DNA from 3 places in the Paenibacillus sp. p3-SID867 genome. Region 3 is predicted to be linked to each of the others. Evidence: riboswitches for the same ligand, from Rfam matches in the RefSeq annotation. Region 3 holds a riboswitch; each other region holds the start of a gene.
What was found. Region 3 has a riboswitch for cyclic di-GMP ahead of M4D81_RS18175 (EAL domain-containing protein). Riboswitches for the same ligand answer to the same signal wherever they lie in the genome.
Positions count from the first base shown of each region.

Region 1 (7,150 bases), on a different contig from region 3:
CGTGTTGACATATCCGCCATTGATGAGACCGCTTCCATATTTCCAGCCGGTGTAGTCCGAGGTATATTCCGAGAAGAGCTCGGATTCTTTAACTTTCGCCTCACTCCCAAACAACAGCTGACCGGAAGCATCTTTAGCCTGGATAAAGCTGACCTTGGATTCGTACATATTCTCCGTCAATTTTTTCAGCGAATCCGCCGAAACGTTAACCACGATCATGCCCAGATTATTTTTCATGTATGGCGATCCCCGCACCAGACTGACCACCTGTTTGCCGCCAATCATTTTGAATTGCTCGAAGCTGCGCCCGCCGGTCCACTTCGGAGTCTTAGACACCTGATATTCTTCGATAAATTTGCGGTCAGGATATGAACCGATATAAGCGTTGGTTGCATCACTCAACACATATCCGTCCGAATATCGCACCAAGTATATGGAATCGATCAAAGGATAGTAATTGATCAATTCCTTTAGCTTCTGCACGGCCCTGATGTTGATGTAGGCATCACTTCCTGAGGTTGCCTTAAAAAAATTGTTCAAAGACTCGCTGTTGATACTCTCGAGGACGATCATATTATCGATCACTTTTAGCGATGTATCCACGATCCGCATCGCCTGTAGAGACAGCGTCTTATTGGCATTCAGCGCCTCGCGACGGCTTTGCTCACTGAACATTTGAAAGAAAACAAAGAAAATAAACGTGATGACAATCATAAATACCGGCATGTAGGACAATAGTAGTCGTTTAAACCATGATTTGCGCATCATAACCCCGCCCCTATGCAATGTGGACATGCTCTTGGTATTAATGAATTATACAACGGAGGGCAATCCCCTGTCGGTTGAAGTAACTTTAGAATAATTTTGATGATAATCCGACAGTGGCGGATGGAACAGCAAGTTTACACTCCTCACAAAAGAAAAAGCAGTCAACCTTTGTTTTAGGGTGACTGCTTGCCGTCATCATACTTTAGCTTTGACTTCTCTTTATCTGTTTTGTTCACTTTTTTCCTTCCTTGCTCCCCTGCCCAAGTTAGTGTGCTCCCATTCATCATTGGTGATGACTGGACGATAAAAATCGATAGATTGGGTCAAATGCGGTCACGATTTGCTTGGTATCCTTATCTAGCCAGATCTTATTAAGTATTTGCTGGGTTTCGTTAAGCGCTTCGTCTCAGTTGACGAGCATCGGACGAAGAAAATCAGGGTCCGGCAGAGCTTTTTTATCGACTTTCCCATTAGGGGTAAGCGGCAAACTTTCCATCTGCACCACAAGAGAGGGCAGGAAATATTCAGGCAAATTCCGGGCTAAATACGCCTTGACTTCCGTTTCGGACAACACCTGTTTCGCAACAAAATACGCGCATATTATCGGATTTCCACTTCCGTCGGCTTTGACGGCTACCGCGGCTTTCGAGATTCCGTTGTGTTCCAATAGCCGAGTCTCGATTTCTCCCGGTTCCACTCGATACCCTCGGATCTTCACTTGATCGTCGATTCGCCCGATCATTTCGATATTGCCATCCGGCAACCACATGGCAAAATCCCCCGTTCGATATAACCTTTCCCCGAGGAGCGGATGTTCCACAAACTTGGCTTCTGTCAATTCCAGCTGATTCACATACCCCCGCGCGATACCGTCTCCTCCGACGCAAAGCTCTCCTACTACTCCGATCGGCTGAAGCTTCAACTGTTTATCAAGAATATAAGCGGAGGAATTGCATATTGGTCTGCCAATTGGAATGGTCGATTCGAAATCACGTTCGATCGGGAAGTAAGTGGAGAACGTCGTGTTTTCCGCCGGACCGTACATATTGATCATCCGCAGATCGGGGCACCTCTTCCTTACGGCATTTACGTGCTTTGGCGATAACGCTTCTCCGCCGACTAGCAAGGTGTCTAACGTACGAAAGACGTCTGGATCCTGTTCGGCCAGATTATGGAACTGAGCCGTTGTCAGGAACCAAGCCGTAATGCGGTGACCGATGATGGTTTCCTTCAATTTATAAAGGTCAAACAGGTCCGTGTCCTTCATCAAATACAAGGTAGATCCGTTCAAAAGGGATCCCCAAATTTCAAAGGTCGACGCATCGAATGTTATTGTACCGGTTTGCAAAATTCGATGCTCCTTGGAAAAGTTGAAATAATTGGTATTCTTGACCAATCTTACGATGTTGCGATGTTCAACCATGATCCCTTTTGGTGTCCCCGTTGATCCGGAAGTATAGATGATATACGCAAGACTTTGCGAGGTTACTGCAGATATCGTATGGGAACAGCTGTCAAGGCTTAGCTTCGCGTTGTCCCAATAAATTACTTTTCCTTCAAATGCAATGTCAGGCTTCCAACTGGAAGGGGCCAGCAAAAATCCCGCCCGACTGTCCTCGAGCATATATTCGATTCTTTCGCACGGAGAATCGGCTTCGATGGGCATATAAGCGCCGCCAGCTTTCAATATGGCTGTAAGCCCGACAATCATACTGACAGACCGATCCGCGACAATGCCAACGACGCTCTCCGGCTTAACGCCGTGATCCTGCAGTGCTTTTGCAAGCTGATTCGCGTGATCGTCCAATTCCCGATAGGACATCTGATGGTCCTCGGTCATGATCGCCGGGCGATCGGGGGTTAAGCGGACTTGTTCCTCAAACAAGTAATGGACCGTTTGGCTGGAAGGAAAGTCCCTCTTAGTTCCGCTGAAAGCCTGAATCTTTCTCTCCTCTTCTTCTGACATCATGCGTATGTCGGCAATCACCTTCTCGGGGAAATCAACGACTTCATGCACAATTCGGCTCAAGTGGCCGCTCATTTGCTCGATCGTTTCTTTTCTGTACGAGCGGGTCGAATATTCAAGGTGTATCATGATAAATTCCTTCTTAAAAGCCGTCAAAGCAAGCTCAAACGTCCCCAACTGATCGGATTCATAAGGAGTGGCATTGGCGTTTTGCCAAGTAAACGCCGCTTTGATGAACGGGTTACCGCTCAAATTCTTTCGCATATTCCGATCTTCGAGTGCTTGCATCGTGGCATGCTTGACTTCTATCAGAAACTTACCTAATGGCTTATGTACAGTAGGAGAGTAACGTATAGGAAACATCTGTCTTTCCAACAGATACCCGATTACAGGATCATCCTCGCCGGTATATTTGGCAAGTAGGATCGCATAACAAGCCATAAGTGCCATATCCACAGTTATTCCGAAATTGAACGCAAGTTCATGGAGTTTTCGGGTCGTTGCAAAATCAAGGGAAAAACTAACCCGGTTTCCTTCATCGTTGGCCCATCCCCCCCGCGGCATTTCGTCAATTGATACTTCATATGTCGTTTGTTCCATGACCATCAACCTCCCGGACTATCGATTCATTAATGTCTGATTGTTAACGAACAGAAAAATCCTCTTCGCATTCTGCGATGAAGCAGTGTCCCCCTTCAACCCCAAACTAGTTTTTTTATAGCGAAGCCATCGTTGTTTTATGGAACGTCAAAAAAACCCCTTTCTTCAATTCAAAATAATGAATAAAACGGAGGTTTCCCGTTGTATTCGGCAACTGGCTGGCATTGCGGTCGCAGTAGATCCCGCATTAGCCCCTATAGCTTTGCGTCGCCACCTTTCGGTGGGTTTGCTATTGTCGTACAAAAATAGTATTTAAATTGTAAACCATGATTATATTATGTATTCGATTTACATTTACTGTATCTTGTTTCCAAATGAAAATCGATAGGTCTTTTGTTCAATATTGTCTTTCAAGAATGGTTTTGATGATATTGATAACCCTCATGAGACACTAGGTCGCAATAGTTAATCTTTACTAATTTTTGCTATTCCCCGACTTCACTCCACTTCACTTAACTATGTATTAAAGCTATTTTGTTCATTAGACAGGATACGTTTTTCTGTTATTACCTGGACATTAGATGATGGCTGATTAAGTCAATAGTTCTATTTTACAAATTCACCCCTATATCCGTTGCCCTAATTACGACAACGGAAATCATTAGATTCAATAACTTTTGTCTCTTGTCATCCGGGACTAAAATACCGTTTATAACTGGTCATGACATCTCGCTTCCGATCAGAAAACTTTCATAAGTTCAACTCACTTGGTAATTCCATTCTTAAGTTCCCGGTCTAATGGATCACTGGACAATAAAATAAAGAGCCGTTGTCCAGGACAACGGCCTCATATTGCTATATGTCATGAACAGTTTTAAAAAGGGCCGGTTATTTTTACCTTGATTTTATTGGATTCAACCGTTATCCCGTTCAATGTAATTCGAATCGACAATTCGGCTTGCCCCGGATGCTTGGCGATAATCTTTCCTTTTGGGTCGATCTCCGCCTTATCCGGACGACTGCTCAAATACTCAATGTGAGCGCCGGATAACTCCTTAGTCGTTCTTCCTCTCTCAAGGAAGACTTCGTAAGAATAATCGACTTCATCCCCCGGGTGAAGCTGGAGCGATTCAGCCTCGAGCTGTACTTTGTCTAGCGGCATGACCAGATTCGGGTCGCTATACTTCATCAGCTCGCTGCCGTATTTGAAATAGAAGTTGCCAAAGTCGTCCTGCGCAAGCTTTTCCGCATTGCTCTCCAACAAGATGGACAGCGACTTGCTTGCTGTGTCAATCTTAAACATCTTGCTCGTGTACGTGTGGTCAGCAACATATCCCGTATAAATGGTACCGTACACATTGCCGTCGGTTCCAACGGTCAAGCGAGGATTGCTGTGTGCATAATCTGCTGTAGGAAACATATCCTCGCTGTAAATAATCTTTTGGCGTTCCGTATCATAGATGAACAGAGCCCCCAGCGCCATTCCCCATATGTTACCGTCCGGGCCCCATATCAAAGAGGTTACTGCTTTTTTGCCCGGAACAGGTACCTGTTCCAGCTCTACTCGGCCTGAAGCCGTATCGTAAATGGCAAGCTTCCCCTCTCCGCCGGTCATTGCTCCGGTGGCCATAAACAGCTTTCCATTCTTGTAAAGCAACGAATTGATCGAATGGCCGGATATAATGTCGCGCTTCACATCAAACTTTCCGGTAACGGGATTGTAGACGGTAAGAGCCCCGCCTGTTTTGCCTGCGATTGGATAGGAGCCGATATATAACAGGTTTTCTTCCTCGACCCCGAGCATGGCTACGGGCCGGTCTTGCTCCGAACCCAGCTGACCAAGCCGCAGCGGATTATTCGGTTCTGATGGGTCCGTTCGGTTCCATGGTTTGGCTGGATCGTATTCAAAGATGGTCGCTCTAGGATAAACGCCGAGATACATCTTTCCGTTCAATGAGCCGAATCCTTCGACTTGGCCGATTTGAGGATAATGCTTGGTCTCGTTACGGGTCGGCGAGTAAATTCCCATTCCCCCGCCTGAAATGAAGCCCGAAGACAGCATCTGCCCGTCTGTGCTCTTCCCGATATTAAACAATTCCACAAACTGTGCCGGAAACGGAAGCTCCGGCGTCTCAATCAAACCGGTTTCCAGATTGTAATAAAATGCCCTGCCGCTATTTCCGGCCAATCCGACCAAGGTCCAACCCGGATACTTTGCCTGATCCAGCTGAACATAACCAAAAGCGACGCCTGCTCCTTTGACATCCACGCCCAGCGAGCCGTAAACTCCCGTTCTCACGTTGTATGAATGGAGAGACCATTGCTGCGCACCACCTGGAAGGGTTTCGTAATAGGTGTAGAATACCTCTTCGCCGTCAGGCGATAACGGTGAAAATCCCCGTGCATTATAGGCAGTATTATTGTTAACGATCCAGCTTGCGGTATCTGGATCATACACGAACATTACCGGTCCGGGATCCACGCGCACGAATAATTTACCACCTGCATACTGGAGATCGTAAACCGAGGTCTTACCGTTAAATTCAGGTTGATGAAGCGCAATTGACGTGCCGCTAGCAAGATCGTATTGATAAAGCTTGGCGACGTCGGCTCCCCCCACATAGATCATTTGACGATCGGAATCGTAAGCAAGGCTGCGGATATGAGCCTCTTTCGATGAAGTCTTGAAGGATTTAAGGATTCGAGTCTGGTCGGTAGCGGGATCATATTCAAACAGCGATTGGGAATATCCTGTTCCCCCATACACTTTTCCATCTTCTCCGGCAACAAGCGTCCAGATGACGGTATCGGTAGGAACCGGTTTCCCGATGGCACGCAGCTTATCCTCTGCCGGGTCATACTGAAATAACGTCCCGTTTGGCGTACTACCGATGTATACTTTTCCGTCGGAGGCTGTTACAATCGCCCAAGCTGCCGATACGTTGCTTCCGTCTAGAGCAACAAGCGGATGAGTGGACTTCACTTCTCTCGAAGCAACATCCATCACGATGAATTGTGCCGGATCACCCTGTGCGACGGTAAACAAAGCATCCTGACCATTCTTATCTTTACCGAATGCTGCCGTCATCAAGGTTAAACTCGAAGATTGCGGTCCTAAATTCGTTAAGTATGGGGAGGAAGCTTGCATCTCCAATGTGACGCTGTCAACGAAATACCTGCCGGTTTGATCGCCATTAAATTTGAAGGAGACTTTGACCTCTGCAGCATTTTTAGGTGCCGCAGCAGCCACTCTTAAACTCTGCCATTGGCCCGATGGTTTATCGACCAGGCCGCTCACCACGGAGACAAGCTTTCCGTCTGCATCATAAAACCTGAGGTCTGCTTTGCCGCCTTGGCCTTCATCCGATAGCACACTTGCTGTCATGATGACATTGCCGAATGGCTGTACGGCGTATGCATCGCTAACCGCTCCGGATCCTGCATCTGGCGACAGGCGTTCCACCTGAAGACTTCGTTCCCCTTCTGCGTACACGGACTCACTTACGGTAATGGCAGCTGTGTCTTCATCGGGCTGCCAGCCCGGCAAACGTCCATCTACTTCAGAATCCTCGAAACCGCCGTTGATCATAACGTTGGCCAATTCTTCATCTGCGGCATACGTGATCGGCATGGCCCACGGGATAATTGCGAACATCATGATAACCGTTAGGACTGCGGCAACTCGACTCTTCCACTTGCTTCTCACTAAACTCTCCCCTTTACGAATAAATTTTTTCCCAGTCAGTAAACGCTTTCAATACGATCTCATCTTATCATATCCCCTTATTTGTATACAAGTAAAATACATGTAAATAA
Region 1 covers NZ_JAMBDM010000009.1:169,748-176,897, forward strand. The annotation lists gene M4D81_RS19540 (AraC family transcriptional regulator) at 1-768, opposite strand, end outside; gene M4D81_RS19545 (non-ribosomal peptide synthetase) at 1,175-3,334, opposite strand; cyclic di-GMP riboswitch class I at 3,541-3,635, opposite strand; gene M4D81_RS19550 (NHL repeat-containing protein) at 4,209-7,040, opposite strand.
Region 1: linked by a shared signal. The riboswitch ahead of M4D81_RS19545 (non-ribosomal peptide synthetase) and the one ahead of M4D81_RS18175 (EAL domain-containing protein) in region 3 are both predicted to bind cyclic di-GMP.

Region 2 (7,150 bases), on a different contig from region 3:
GCATGTGAGCGGCAACAAAAAAAGCGCAGCGCTGATCTTTTTGTTGATGAGCATCACAGTGGCTGTGCTCGTCTTTGGCGCCGTGCTGGTGACCAGCATCTATCGCATCAGTGAAACGTCGGCCCAGTGGGGTTATGACGATGCGGATATCGCGATTATGGTTATCCATGCGGAAGGTATGGATCGGGCGGAAATGCAATCTTATATCCAAAGCGACCCTCGGGTTCACAGTCTGAACTGGTCCGGATCAGCCACCGGCGTCATCGCCATGGCCGAAGTGGATGACAAGCCTCAACAGACATTTAGTCTCCCTTTGACGGTCGTAGAAGGCAGCATGGACGAGATCGGATTTGCCTCGCTTGCAGGCCGTAATCCTGCACTCCCTAATGAAATTTCTATCGGAATCAATATTGCCCGTAAATTGCATAAAGGCATCGGCGACGTACTCACGATCTACATTGAAGGCGAACCGCATCCAGTGCTGATCACCGGCACTTTTCAGTCCATTTCCAATATGTCGAACGTCGCCAGGGTCACATCGGATCTTGTCGAGCAGTTGAATCCGGACGCCGGGTTTATTCAACTAAAGGACAATACGGACAGCGATGCGTTTGTGCAGCAGTTGAACGAACGTTACAGCCCTTCCATTCAAGCGCTGAAGCAGGAAGTGCTGCTCGATTCCGTATTCAAAGAAGCTGCGGCGGTTTTGCTCATTCCGATGAGTATGCTGGCCCTACTGTTTATGGCTGTCACTTGTCTTATTGTTTATACAACTTGCCGGCTGCATATTCGTAAGGAAACGAAAACATATGGCATTTATGCCTCGCTCGGCCTGACCGCAACCGACATTCGTCGTGCCTTGACAAGCGGCATTGCCGGACTGGCTGCGCTCGGTGCGCTGGCTGGCATCGCTTGCGGCGTCTACGCATTGCCGGCCGTGCTGCGCGGTCTGCTCTCTGCCTATGGGATTGTCAAGCTGCCGCTTATCATGGAATGGCCGCTCGTCATTGGGCTGACTCTGATCGCGCTTGTTATCGCCATCAGCGGCTGCTGGCTGGCTTCGCGAATCCTCCGCCGCACCTCCCTTCGCGTGCTGGTCATGGATTCATGAAGGCCGTCCATGAACAGAAGATGACCTCCGAATGTCGGAGGTCATCTTTTTACTTCTTGCCTTAATAAATCTTCTTATTTTAATTCACATCGTATTTGTTCTTTCCACTTGATAATATTTGCGATGGCATTTGTTTCACCGCCTAAATAGATATCTTCTATGGTCATTGACCAAAATTTGGGCTTGTGATCTCTTTCGTTATGCGGAAGAGGATTTGTTATTTTACCCACCTTGGTTACTGACTCTCGATTTTTCTTGAACGCTGGAAACACATAAGGCACAGAAGGTATCTTCTGTGCCTTGATTCAAATATGAAGAAGATCTACTTTTTTTTAATATATTCCTCTTGGTTTTTTAATTCCATGTAACGAATAATCAGCTTATCCAACGACTGTGAAATTGCGACAACATCTTGATGCACCAATTCGAAACTGCTGGCCACTCGCTCAAGTTCTCTTCGGAGAAGTTCGAGTTTTTTCGATACTTGTTTGAGTTCACTCTCGATAGAAATCACCTTGTTCACCCACCCCCGTCGTAACAAGTGATTGATGACAGTTGCCACAGTTATCGATAACGCGAATCAGTATATATAACTTACTTATCATTATAAATTTCGACGGTAACAAAAAAAATACCCATAATTGGGTAATCTTTATTTTAAGACAAGTTTTATGACGGTTATGTAAATTTTTTAAGAAATGCTCCTTTGTGGTTGACTCTCGTTTTTGCATAGATCTTTTTAATAAAAGTACGAACCGTGCTTTGGCTAATACCATAAATATCAGCAATTTCAGGGACATTTTTATTCTCAAGCCACCCATAGGCTATTTCTTTCTCGCGATTCGTTAATTCATATTGGTGAAAGTGAGAATAGATCAGCTCCCTTTGCAGAACGGGATCCTTTTGAGGTAATTTTTCTTCAATATTCTTGGCCAGGTGTTCAATGAGCGGTATGGCAAATGTAACTTCGTGCAAATAATGAAAACTAAGACCAAGGTAGCCTATGATCACATTTTTTATTCGAAGGGGAGTACAAACACACGCCAATTCTGAAAACACGCGATTACAATGCTCGGCCCCAATTACGACAGAAAGCGCTTGTTGTTCCATAGATAATGAAATAGCGTTGCTTCCTGCGTCTTTCATTGCCAACGAGGTCCCATTTTTTATATTATTCCTCTCGAGGAAACTTCTTAAAGAACCTGTTCCGCAATAATCGATAACGGCACCATCCGTATCTGTTATAACAAATAAATAAGGTATGGACAGCAAATTGTTCATATTCCTGGTTTCCTCTTGCAGCAAATAAAGAATTTCTTTCCGTTCAATCAACCTTTGTTTTATTTCAGTCATACTGAGGATATTAGGAAAATGATTGTTTACTTCTACCAGTGTTCTTTGACCCATTATTTCCCTTCTTCCCTTGTAAGAATAAGCGTTAAATAATGAAATCGATCTACTATTCATCGCTGCTGCATTCGACAGCTCACAGCAAAAAATAAAAAAACCATCCATTATGAACCATAGCAAAATAGGACGGAGGCTTCCGTCGTATTCGGCAGCTGGCTGGCATCGCGGTCTGAAGAAGATCCACATTAGCCCCTGTAGCTTTGCGTCGCCGCTTTTCAGCGGGTTTGCTATTGTCGTACGAAGAGTATGAATTTGTCGAATATCCAAACATGTTATGACTTATTCAAACTATAACTTACATTGTTTTTCATTTAATATAGGTCGTACGACCCAAATTTCCATATTTTTGTTATATTTGTCAATCACTCTTACCCATATACAGAATCACTTTTTGCGCCAAGCGGGTTGATAGACCGATTTCGGGGGAGGGAACTGGTGAATCCAGTTAATGATCCGGGTCGATATCCACTGGCATACAACTGCAAGGATAATAATTTTCCAATCGATCACATAGGCAGCGAAAGCGAATATGATTCCATTCATCCAGAACAATGAGGTGCCCGGGTTGATTCTTTTATACTTATAAATGGCTAAGGCAACATAACCGATTCCCCCATTCGATACCCTCTGCTTTATGAGGATGGCGACACCTGTTCCGAGAATAACCGAGCCGAATAGAAGATCGATCCATACGTTGCCGAACGGGGGTTCTAGAAACACCTCGAAGAAATTAACGGAAACGGACGTCACTGTTATAACAAATATGGTTCCAAAGGCACTGACACCATCAAGATAAGGGACTGTAAAGGCAAGGAAAATAAAATTAGCGAGCCACAGTCCGAGACTCATCGGGATCTCAAACGCATGGTTCAGAAGCACCGCGATTCCAGCTCCTCCCCCCGAAGGAATGGCGTGAGGAAACAAGAACATGGCCATGGCAAAACCTTGAATGATGGAGCCGGCGGTAATGTAGAAAAGTTTCTTGGAAGCATGACGATAGAAAAAGGGGCTCTTCCGCCCGGGTATGATCTGTAAGTTCACACGGAATCATCCTTCATAGATTAGAGTAACAAGCTAGTCCTGCTTTTTTAAGTGTATGCTTGTTCCCTGGAGGGGATACCGGGATAGATCTTTTTAACGAAAATATGTATAGGCTGACTCTGGAGATATCCATAGGCAGCCCTCTAGTATTTATCATTCTCTTGTGGTTTGGTCTATGTTTAAATTACGTAACAAAATCCATCGGTTTGTTTCTCTCTCACCCCGAGTTCAAACGTATCTTGACGAAGACCCCGCCGCATCGTTTCAAGGGAAAGCACTTCGGTGGGTTGGATATTTCCCAAATGTACGTGAGATCCAAATTTGCGGAGAAGCATCGCTTGCTGCTGCTTAAGAGGTGCCTCCCAAATCAGCTTTCTTGCATCCGACACGTTGTCGATGATATTATTTATCATTTCTTCCTGACACTCACCATGCTTATCGTAAATACCGATGCCTAGTCCAGACTCGCGCGCTTCAACAATGATAAACTCGGCGCCTACGTCTAAATCCGCTTCCATTGTATAGGCTAGCATTTCGGCGTCGATGTGGGAACCGGATTGTTTTTTACCATACTCCGTATAAACCCGAAGTCCGCGTTGTTTACCTTCCCGGATGAGTTCCGTTCGTTTTTTTCGAGACATCTCAATCGTGCCGTCAGATACTTCTATCGCGTTAAATCCAAGACGGCAAACGGTATTAAAAAATGCGGGGACGACATCTTGCTGCACGGCTGTCTCAAGCAAGGTCCCGCCGGGCATGACCGTGATTCCATGTTGTTTGGCTAGATTGATCTTGTATAGCAGCATTTCCGTTTTATACAGCGGAGCCGTCCCAAAACCGAATTTGACACAATCGATGTAATCCGAGGCTGTTTCGATCACATCTGAGAACATGTTTCTACCCAGGCCTTTATCAATTACCATCGTCATCCCGCGTTCCATGACCCCGTAGGTGTCGTGGTCTTTTTTGCCGTGTTCGGGATTTTCGCGCAGCCCGCTCGGATCACATATCTCCATGGGCCAAACTGTTCGCAGGGAACTGTTCATTCTAGGATCTCCTCAATTCTTTTTGATTTAGTCGTTTAATCCAATGACATTGGCATAATATGCTCATACCCATTGACAGGTGCCCATCTTTTGTCATAGGGATTTGTCCGGTCATCCGATCTGCCGCGGCGGCTTAATCAAAAAGAACACCAAACCTAGAGTAACCAAAGATAGTGAAGACACGGTTATAAAAACAACCTGATCCGATTTATCCATCATCCATCCGAACAAGGGCGGCCCTGCTGCAACTCCCAAAAATCGCAAGCTATTGTAAAGGGACGTAATCATCCCACGCTCACTTTTCTCAACTGCACCGGTGATCATCGTATTCAAGCAAGGAAGAAGCATTCCGGTTCCGATACAGCTGACTGTCAGCAGCCCGATAAACACGTAAATGTTCTTAAAAAAGAAAAGTGTAGCTGCCAGAGACAGGGTCATGGCAATCAGCCCGATATTCATCAGCCAACGAATCAACAGGCCATTCTTCTTGATCAAGCTTCCCGTCGTATAGGAAGTGATAACCATCCCAAGCAATGGAATGGCCAAAATCAAGCCCTTCACGACCCCGTCAATGTTATAAGGCTTGTCTTCAAGAATGTTGGATAGATAAAACAGTATGCCAAACAAAATGAATAGCCCCAGCGAACCGGCAAAAAAAGCAGTGATGAGCCAGCGGCCTTTTTCTTTAAAGATGTCTCCGATTTTTCCGAGGTACTTCCTTAGTTCTTGCTTTGAATGTTGTTTTGATTCTTTGATCATAAAAATGACGGCCAGCAACGATAGTGCACAGAACACGGGAAATGCAAAGAAGGAAGCATACCATACGATCAGCATAAGCAAGGAGCCGATGATCGGGCTGAGTACCTTGCCGGCTCCATTGGAGGCTTCGATTAAGCCCAGTGCCTTGCTCTCTGTCCCGCCATCGTATAAATCGCCGACGAGCGCCATGGCAATCGGTGCTGTTCCGGCGGCCGCTAGCCCCTGAATCGCCCTCGCGGTAATAATCACCCCAAAAGAGTTCCAAATGGCACCGAATCCTGCCAGAATACCGGCACCTCCATATATGATCAGGGCGGGTATAATAATAACTTTGCGTCCAAATCGATCGGACAAATAACCAATAATCGGAATAAACAAGCCTGCTGCCAAGGAGAAAATCGTGATGATTAAGCTGCTTTGGAATTTACTGATACCCAGTTCCCTTTGCATTTCAGGAAGCCCCGGAACTAGCATGGAATTGCCAAAAACGAGCACGATCGGGATCGTTGCCAGTGCGATAAATTCCCACACTTGACCCTTTGAGCCGGTAGAAGTTTTTGATTTTCCGGCGGATTCGCTGTCTTGTGTCTCCTCGGAGTCGGTCTGCAGGTCGATATCGCTATGAAAGCTGATATTCAGTTTTCGCTTTTTGGTCTTCTCCATGGTATCGCTCCTCGGACTTGAAGTTCGTGTAGAACAGAACATTTTCTTTATTTCCATGCTTCCTAATTATCACCACATCCGGATTTAATATTCCATCACTGCTGCTGAATCCATCAGAGGATTTGAGCACTCCTTGGGTTTGGGCAAATATACTGTTACTAAAATAGCCCATTATGCCGGGTAAAAGGGGATACGACATGCCAATACAGATTATTCAAGGACACCATCACACCTTGGACGCATCACACATCAATATTGTAATTGATGTTATAAGGGCTTTTACCGTAGCGCACTTCGCCTTTATCCATGGGGTTCAGGGTATCATTCTGGCAGGAACTCTGGACGATGCCTTGCGTCTAAAGAAAATCTATCCTGACTTTTTATTGGCGGGAGAGATACAGGGTCTGCCGATTCCGGGGTTTGAGCTGGATAATTCGCCTGCGCGTTTACATGACTTCGATCTTCGGGAGAAATTTCTGATCCAAAAGACAACCAATGGAGTTACAGCCACCCTAAACGCATTGAGCACCGAGCATCTATTCGTTACCGGGTTCACAAATGCAAGAACAACCGCAGAGTTTATAAAGAGGAACTTATTAAAAGACGATCACATGATGATTAATGTAATTGCTTCGCATCCGTCAGGGGATGATGATCTGGCCTGCGCACAATATATATCGGAAATTCTCCAAGGCACTAATCGTATATCTGCCGAGCAAACCATTGAGCGAATTCGAAAGTCAGAAGCGGCCGGGAAATTTTACGATATTGAAAGACCGGAATTTTTACAGGAGGATATTTCGTTTTGCATCCAAGAGATCCCTTCCGACTTTGTAATGAAAGTGAATCTGAACAAAAACCATCCGTTGATTGAAAGGTTCCAGGTGGGGGCTTCAATCACTGATTATGATGGGTACCGCCTGTGAGTTTCTGATTCGTCATCATAAGGGTATAATTTACATTGATAAAAGAACGAATGTTCGCATATAATACAAACAAACGTTCCCGTCAATGAGGTGGTTAATGATGTTGAGTATTGGGTTGAAACCAGATGAGACCCAACTGGTGAAGGATTATATTTTATTACCCCTTTTACTTGATGTGTTAGAGCATGACCGTT
Region 2 covers NZ_JAMBDM010000017.1:42,536-49,685, reverse strand. The annotation lists gene M4D81_RS27215 (ABC transporter permease) at 1-1,111, shown strand, start outside; gene M4D81_RS27210 (Spo0E family sporulation regulatory protein-aspartic acid phosphatase) at 1,434-1,625, opposite strand; gene M4D81_RS27205 (helix-turn-helix transcriptional regulator) at 1,790-2,518, opposite strand; cyclic di-GMP riboswitch class I at 2,666-2,760, opposite strand; gene M4D81_RS27200 (YitT family protein) at 2,906-3,562, opposite strand; gene comA (phosphosulfolactate synthase) at 3,742-4,608, opposite strand; gene M4D81_RS27190 (MFS transporter) at 4,720-6,030, opposite strand; gene M4D81_RS27185 (2-phosphosulfolactate phosphatase) at 6,228-6,956, shown strand; gene M4D81_RS27180 (YhjD family protein) at 7,054-7,150, shown strand, end outside.
Region 2: linked by a shared signal. The riboswitch ahead of M4D81_RS27205 (helix-turn-helix transcriptional regulator) and the one ahead of M4D81_RS18175 (EAL domain-containing protein) in region 3 are both predicted to bind cyclic di-GMP.

Region 3 (7,150 bases):
CGCACAACGCTGGTCTGAATCGCATCGTCGGCAGCTGCGAACAAAGCTTGAAGCGGTTAAAGACGGACCGTCTCGACCTTTATCTTCTTCACTGGAGAGGAAGTATTCCTCTAAGCGAAACGGTAGAAGCGATGGAGCAGTTGGTCGAAGCGGGGAAAATTTTGCGATGGGGTGTCTCTAACCTGGACACGGACGATATGAAAGAACTGTTCGACGCGGCGCGAGGGACGAATTGCATGGTCGATCAGGTACTGTATCATCTCGGTTCCCGCGGTGTAGAATACGACCTGCTTCCTTGGTTGAGAGAGCGAAAAATCCCGATAATGGCCTATAGTCCGCTTGCCCAGGCGGGCACTTTACGAAGAGGGTTGGTTGAGCATCCAGCGGTTAAGGAAATTGCCGATCGACATGGCGTGAAGCCACTTCAGATTCTCTTGGCTTGGTGCATTAGAAGCGGTGACGTAATTGCCATTCCTAAGGCGTCAACAGCAGCGCATGTCGAAGAGAATGCGGAGGCGGAACGTATTAAGCTTACCGAGGAAGACTTGGGGATGTTGGATGAGGCGTTCTTCAAACCCACTAGAAAGGTTCGGCTCGACATTATTTAAGAAAGCCTTCACATGAAAGTTTCCGCAGGTTAGACTTGTTGGATTCCCGAATTTAAAACCGCTGCTTTTCCGTCAGTTTCGACAACTGTAGCACATCTCTCCATGTTCTCTTTTACGAATTTTTCCTTCTGTTGATTGCCCCCGTGGGCAAGCTTGCCAATAGCGAATAATCCTCAAGGAACGATGCTTTCGCATGTTCGCTTACCTCAAGATCGAACAAGGTATCTCTCACACCCATCATTATGGAGCCGAATTGATTCCACCTCTGTTAGCCAGCTCCTCAGAAACAGAAAAGTCCCGACATAAGATTGAATGTTCGGGACTTTTCGTGATATTTTTCTATTTACCAACTCTAATGTCACTGGACACAGATAAACTGGGAGAAGACGCAGATGATGAAAATTACTTGGAAGTCGCCAAAGTGTTGATTCACGCAGCGGAGCTACGGGCAAGGGAGTTCGGGATCGCGGAGGTGATAGCCATGTAGACGATGACGGGAATTTTGTTGCTTCTCATCGGATGGACACCATTCCTGGCTGGCCTATGTCCGACATCACCCATAATAAGGCATGGACGGCGGTCGCGCTAAAGATGCCTGCGGCGAGCGTTGCTCTTTTGGCGGTCCTGAACGGGGAACTTTACGGGTTCATTACGACCAACCAACGGACGCGTGGTCGTGTTCGGAGGGGGATTCCGTTGTCATTCGAAGGGAAAATCGTCAGGGCGGTCGGTGCAAGAGTCGCGGATCGGGTCTCCAGGGAGCTTGCTGTAAACCTGGCGGTTTTAGGCCTATAATGAAACTTGGTCCTGCTAATATTGAAGAAGAATCGGCTAAACACATGGGGCTGTCCCTCAGGGTACAATACCCCGTGGCACAGCCTCTTTTCTCATGTCATCATTTAAGGCTTCAGTACGAATTTAATGCATTCGTCCGCATGATTGTAAAAGGTGTTATACGCGTTATGCGCCTGATCGAGCGGCACTTTATGCGTGATGATCTCCGTCGGATCGAACTCGCCTGCCATAATTTTTTGATACAGCATCGGCATGTAATGGATCACGGGCGCCTGTCCCATGGTTAGCTTCACGTTTCGTTCCCAAATGTTTCCGAACATGAACTGGTAGTATTTAGAACCGTATACTCCCGTAATCTGAATCGTGCCGAATTTCCGCACCGCATTCATCGCGATGTTGATCGGGCTAAGTGTTCCGCCAACCAGCTTGGCCTTTTGCTCTTCCTCCTCCAATGGCGTCTTCTTGCCGTCCATTCCGACGCAATCGATGACGACATCCGCGCCCCCGCCCGTTATTTCTTTTATATGCAGCCCCATGTCTTTGAAATCTTCAAAGTTGAAGGTTTCGACGTTATTCATTTTTTTGGCATGGTTCAGCCGGTACGGGAGATTGTCGATCGCGATGACCCGTTTGGCCCCTTTCATCCAAGCGAATATTTGCGCCATCAAGCCGACGGGGCCGCAGCCGAGCACCACAACCGTATCCCCCTGCTTCACGCCGCCGTTGTCCACGCTCCAATAGGCCGTCGGCAGCACGTCGGACAGGAACAGGAGCTTCTCATCCTCCAATTCGCATGACTCCGGAATAACGAAGGGCATGAAATTGCCGTATGGCACGTAAAGCAATTCGGCTTGTCCGCCCCAATAATTCCCATACCGTTCGGTAAACCCAAAGTAAGCTCCCGTATCCACTTGGGGATTGGGGTTGGAGTTGTCGCATTGGCTCTCCATTTCATGCTGGCAGTAATGACAGCTGCCGCACGAGATATTGAACGGGAGCACGACCCGGTCCCCTTTCTTGACCTTTGTCACCTCAGGGCCTACTTCTTCGACGATGCCCATCGGTTCATGGCCGATCACGTATCCGGTTTGGGCTTGAATCGCCCCCTGGTATATATGGAGATCAGAACCGCATATGGCGGTCGAGGTGATCCTGACGATAATCCCGTCTTTTTTCTGAATCGTCGGATCCGCGACCTGCGTCACTTGCATGTTCTTCATGCCATGGAATGTTACAGCCTTCATAATCGCCCTCCTGTTATGACATGCCTTGAATTTGCATGCATGCTTCTATTATGAAATTGGAGAGAGGATTATACATTCGATATACGGTAAATTCGACAGTCGCGGAGCGCCTAAGAACAAGAAAGGAGACGGAGGACGGAAAGATTCACGTGAAAGTAAATTCAACACTAAGGGTATTTGTAAGGTTATCAAAGAACAAAACCTCACTAAATAAATCCTTGTGCTCACAGTTAATAAAACTATCTAAATACCCTTTGTTAACAACTTGACCACACTACCTCTTTATTCTGGATTATCGCGCATTGCTTGTACTAAATCTAATGTCCATTCATTACTAACAGCAAGCAATGAAGAATGTGCAGGTACGGTGCACGGCCTTCCCGTCGGAACTTTGGTCCTGTAGCAAATTCACGCGCGACTATATAAAATTGTCTTCCCAAATCCTCAAAGACATTCTCGCGAACCAGATCAAAACTTACTTCGAAGCTGCACCTAGTTCTTCTATGGCTTTAACAATACTTGTAGGTTACCAACCCAAATTTCGCAGAGCGAAATTCGTCTTGAAGTCATGTCGTTGCAGGCTTCCAAGGCGATCAGATACTGGGCTTGTTAATAGAAAAACACCGCTTCGTTTGCTAAGTGAAAGTTTTGAGCAATCACTTTAACCGAAGAGGTGGTGTCTACCTAATGATATCCCATCCATCCGAATTGATTCAAATGCCTAACGAACTAAAGCCAGCGTTCCAAGAATTGAAAGTCATGCAGCATTTGCAACAAGCTGGATTCCGTAAACGTTTTGGCTTTAGCTGCGCCCGGCTGTTCCAACTCGTCTTCGTTTTGTTATTTCATCAGAAAAACTGGTTTCGCCTGCTTGAAAGCCGCAAGGACGATTCGAAGGCCGGCAAAGCTGCGGTTTATTGCTTTCTCAATCATGCCGGCTTTGCATGGCGTCGTTTTCTGACTTCGCTTAGCGTGGCCACCATGAAAAAGGTGGAAAAGGTGGATGCGCTGACTTCTGCGGATCGGGATACCGTCTTCATCGTCGACGATTTGATGTTCGAAAAGTTAACCTATGTGCTAATGTTGTCGCGAGGGATAGCACGGTAATCCCGTGCTAAAGCGCTTCATTTGTCCGAAAGCTCATTGGAAACCCTAATCAACTTGGTATCTTCGCAAAGTCAATATTCATGGACAAAGAGAATATTGCAGAAGATTGTCGAACCATGGCATAATGTGGTTGAAGATTAACAATTGAAATGGCAAACCCATTGAAAGATGGGGACGCAAAGCCATGGGCCTAATACGCATGTTCGTTATGGTTGCCAGGTTGCCGTGTGTTGCGTTTTTTTCGTTGTCTCTAGTCTGTTTGTTGGGGATTAGAGTGGCGAGAACAGCGATAGTCCCCCGTAATTCGATAAATTCATCCTCGATACCACAGGTACTTTGTCGTCTCATCAACAACACGAGTAGGGGGAGGTAACAATGGGGATTCAACAATTAGAGAAAGATTTAAGAGAAGCACTGGAACGTCAAGAGTTCCAACTGTACTATCAGCCAAAATTGGATTTGGCTTCGGGGAAAATCACAGGCGTTGAAGCATTGATCCGATGGGAGCATCCAGAACAAGGACTTCTTACTCCAACACAGTTTATTCCACTCGCAGAAGAGACTAATCTGATTTCCCCCATCGGTGAATGGGTGTTGCGAACCGCTTGTACTCAGAGCAAGGCATGGCAGGATGCAGGTGCCCCAACACTTATAATGGCAGTCAACCTCTCTGTACGTCAATTTTATCAACCTGATTTTGTGGAAAGTGTGGAAAATATTTTGCATGAGACAGGGCTTGTTCCATCGTATCTGGAGCTTGAAATTACGGAATACATGACGATGGAAATTGTCCGAATTGTTCCAATTCTAAGACAATTAAAAAATCTCGGTATAAAAATCAGTTTGGATGACTTCGGGATAGGGTATAGTTCCCTGTATAACTTCAAAGAATTGCCGATTGACATTATAAAAATTGATCAATGTTTTGTGAATAACTGCCTGGTGAACATGAAGGATGCAACGATTGTCAAGGCAATTATTGCTCTGGGGCATGAATTAAATGTGGAGGTCGTTGCTGAAGGAATCGAATCGAAAGAGCAATTGATATTTCTCCAACAAAACCTCTGCGATTTAGGGCAAGGTTATTTGTTTAGCAAACCTTTGCCGCCATCGGAATTTCTGGTGGCATTCCATCAAATAGAGAAGATTTTTAGTAGAGATGGAATACCTTCAGCATTATTCAGAGAAAAATGGTTACAAGAAGCTTTGCACAAAACAAAGCAGGAATTAGCAGTTACGTTGAGATACCAGCAAGGTATGACTTTTAAGTTGACTCGGCATGATGGAAAATTTATTCATACTTTGTGTGATGGTGAATTGTTATATCGCATGGGTCTAACACCCGAACAAGTCGTAGGAAAGGAGCCTCATGAATTCCTCCCGCTCAATGATGCTGAACGGAAGTCTCAATATTACGAAAGAGCTTGGGGTGGAGAGGAGAACGTCACTTATGAAGGTCAATACAACGGAATTTGGTATTTGGCTTCCTTACGCCCTATCCATAGAGGGAGACAAGTAGCAGAGGTAATCGGCTCGGCTGTCGATATAAGTGATCGTATCAAAAAAGAAAGGGAAGCGTCTCTTCTCACACAATACCTCGTGGAGCAAGAGTCAAAATACCGATTGATTGGGGAGAATTCACAAGACCTGATTGCCATCTTGGATACTAATGGTGTATTACAGTACGCTTCGCCATCCCACATTCGGATGTTCGGGGGGGAAGCTTCCCAATTTGAAGGAAACTACCCTTTCTCTATGGTACACCCCGATGATCTTGCACTCATCAGAGAACGTTGGGATGAAATGATATCCACCAAGACTTCGGTACGTCTTGAGTGGCGATTCGTTAAAGTGGACGAGACCTGCATTTGGCTCGAAGGCATAGGGACTCCCATTCTAACGTCCGATGGTAAGATTGATAGCATCTTAGTAACTGGTCGGGAGATTACAGAACGCAAGATACAGGAATGGAAACTCCGTGAGAGCGAACAACGGTATCGTGATATCTCTGAACGTCTCGCTGAGAGAGAAGAAAAGTATCGTTTTATTGCCGAAAATACCCAGGATTTAGTCGGTGTCGTGGATATGGAAGGTATAGTTCTATACGCCTCGCCGTCCCATGAATTGGTCTTGGGGTTTTCGTCCAGCGAATTTGAAGGAAATTCTGCTTTTTATTTCGTTCATCCTGACGATCTTGCGTATGTTAAGAAGCAATTCAATGACATGGTTACATTAAAATCAACGTTCGATTTTGAGTGGAGGTGTAAAAAAGCAGATGGCAGTTGGGTATATATCGAGACCAGGGGCACTCCTATATTTGATGAAAATCGCAAAGTAGTGCAATGCGTGTACGCGTCTCGTGATATTTCGGAACGAAAGAAGGCAGAAGAACTCCTTCTACGAACTGAAAAGCTATTGATAGTAGGTCAAATGGCTGCAGGGGTTGCACATGAGTTTAGAAATCCTCTAACCTCGATCAAGGAATTCGCCCAGCTGTTACAACAAGGTAACGAAAAACCCGAGTATATTGAATTGATTCTATCTGAGGTTGGGAGATTGGAAGCTATAGTATGGGGATTTTTAACACTTGCCAAACCCCAAGCTCCGGAAATGCAGGAAGTTGATGCGGCGGTTGTTTTACAACAGGAGGTGTTGTTATTCAGTACACACTCCATATTAAACAACATTGAAATTATTGAAGAACACGACTCGGAAGTACCACGTATTTACTGCTATGAGAATCAAATCAAGCAAGTAATTATTAACATTCTCCAGAATGCGGTTGACGCTATGCCAAACGGTGGAATCATCAAAACACAGATTCTATGCCACGATTCAGAATTTATCAAATTTCGATTTGTAGACCAAGGAAGTGGCATTTCATTGGAACGAATTAAATCCATTGGTTAACCCTTTTATAGTTCCAAAGAAAAGGGGACGGGATTAGGCCTAACGGTCAGCAACAAGATTGTCCACGTACACGGAGGGAGTATTCACATCGAAAGCACGGTCAACGAAGGAACCATTGTTGATGTGATTTTACCCATCAGATACGGACAGAGCTTGCTCCAGGAATCCCAGTTACGGTTGTATTCGTACGTCACCGATCCAAGAATGAATGGCTTGCCATTCTGATCCCTAATATTGAAGAAAAAACTCAAAATTTCACTCGAATCAGAAGCAATTTCCTCGGCCGCTTCTTGTAAAACAATCGGTGTACGCACTTTTATTGACTACAAAGTCCTGATTCTTAATGGAATTTTGTCATTCGTCGGTAACCAAAGTTGAGATGATTCATTATAGATTTCATCAATTCGATGCATGATCCTTAAAGTGGCTATTGTCTTTGCTCTACGCCAATCGGCGAGAGACTGCGTGCTCTTGCGACCCCTTTGT
Region 3 covers NZ_JAMBDM010000008.1:256,155-263,304, forward strand. The annotation lists gene M4D81_RS18155 (aldo/keto reductase) at 1-608, shown strand, start outside; gene M4D81_RS18160 (hypothetical protein) at 1,128-1,403, shown strand; gene M4D81_RS18165 (zinc-dependent alcohol dehydrogenase) at 1,508-2,647, opposite strand; partial or broken gene M4D81_RS18170 (IS4 family transposase) at 3,335-3,712, shown strand; cyclic di-GMP riboswitch class I at 3,896-3,982, shown strand; gene M4D81_RS18175 (EAL domain-containing protein) at 4,130-6,664, shown strand; partial or broken gene M4D81_RS34970 (ATP-binding protein) at 6,680-6,790, shown strand.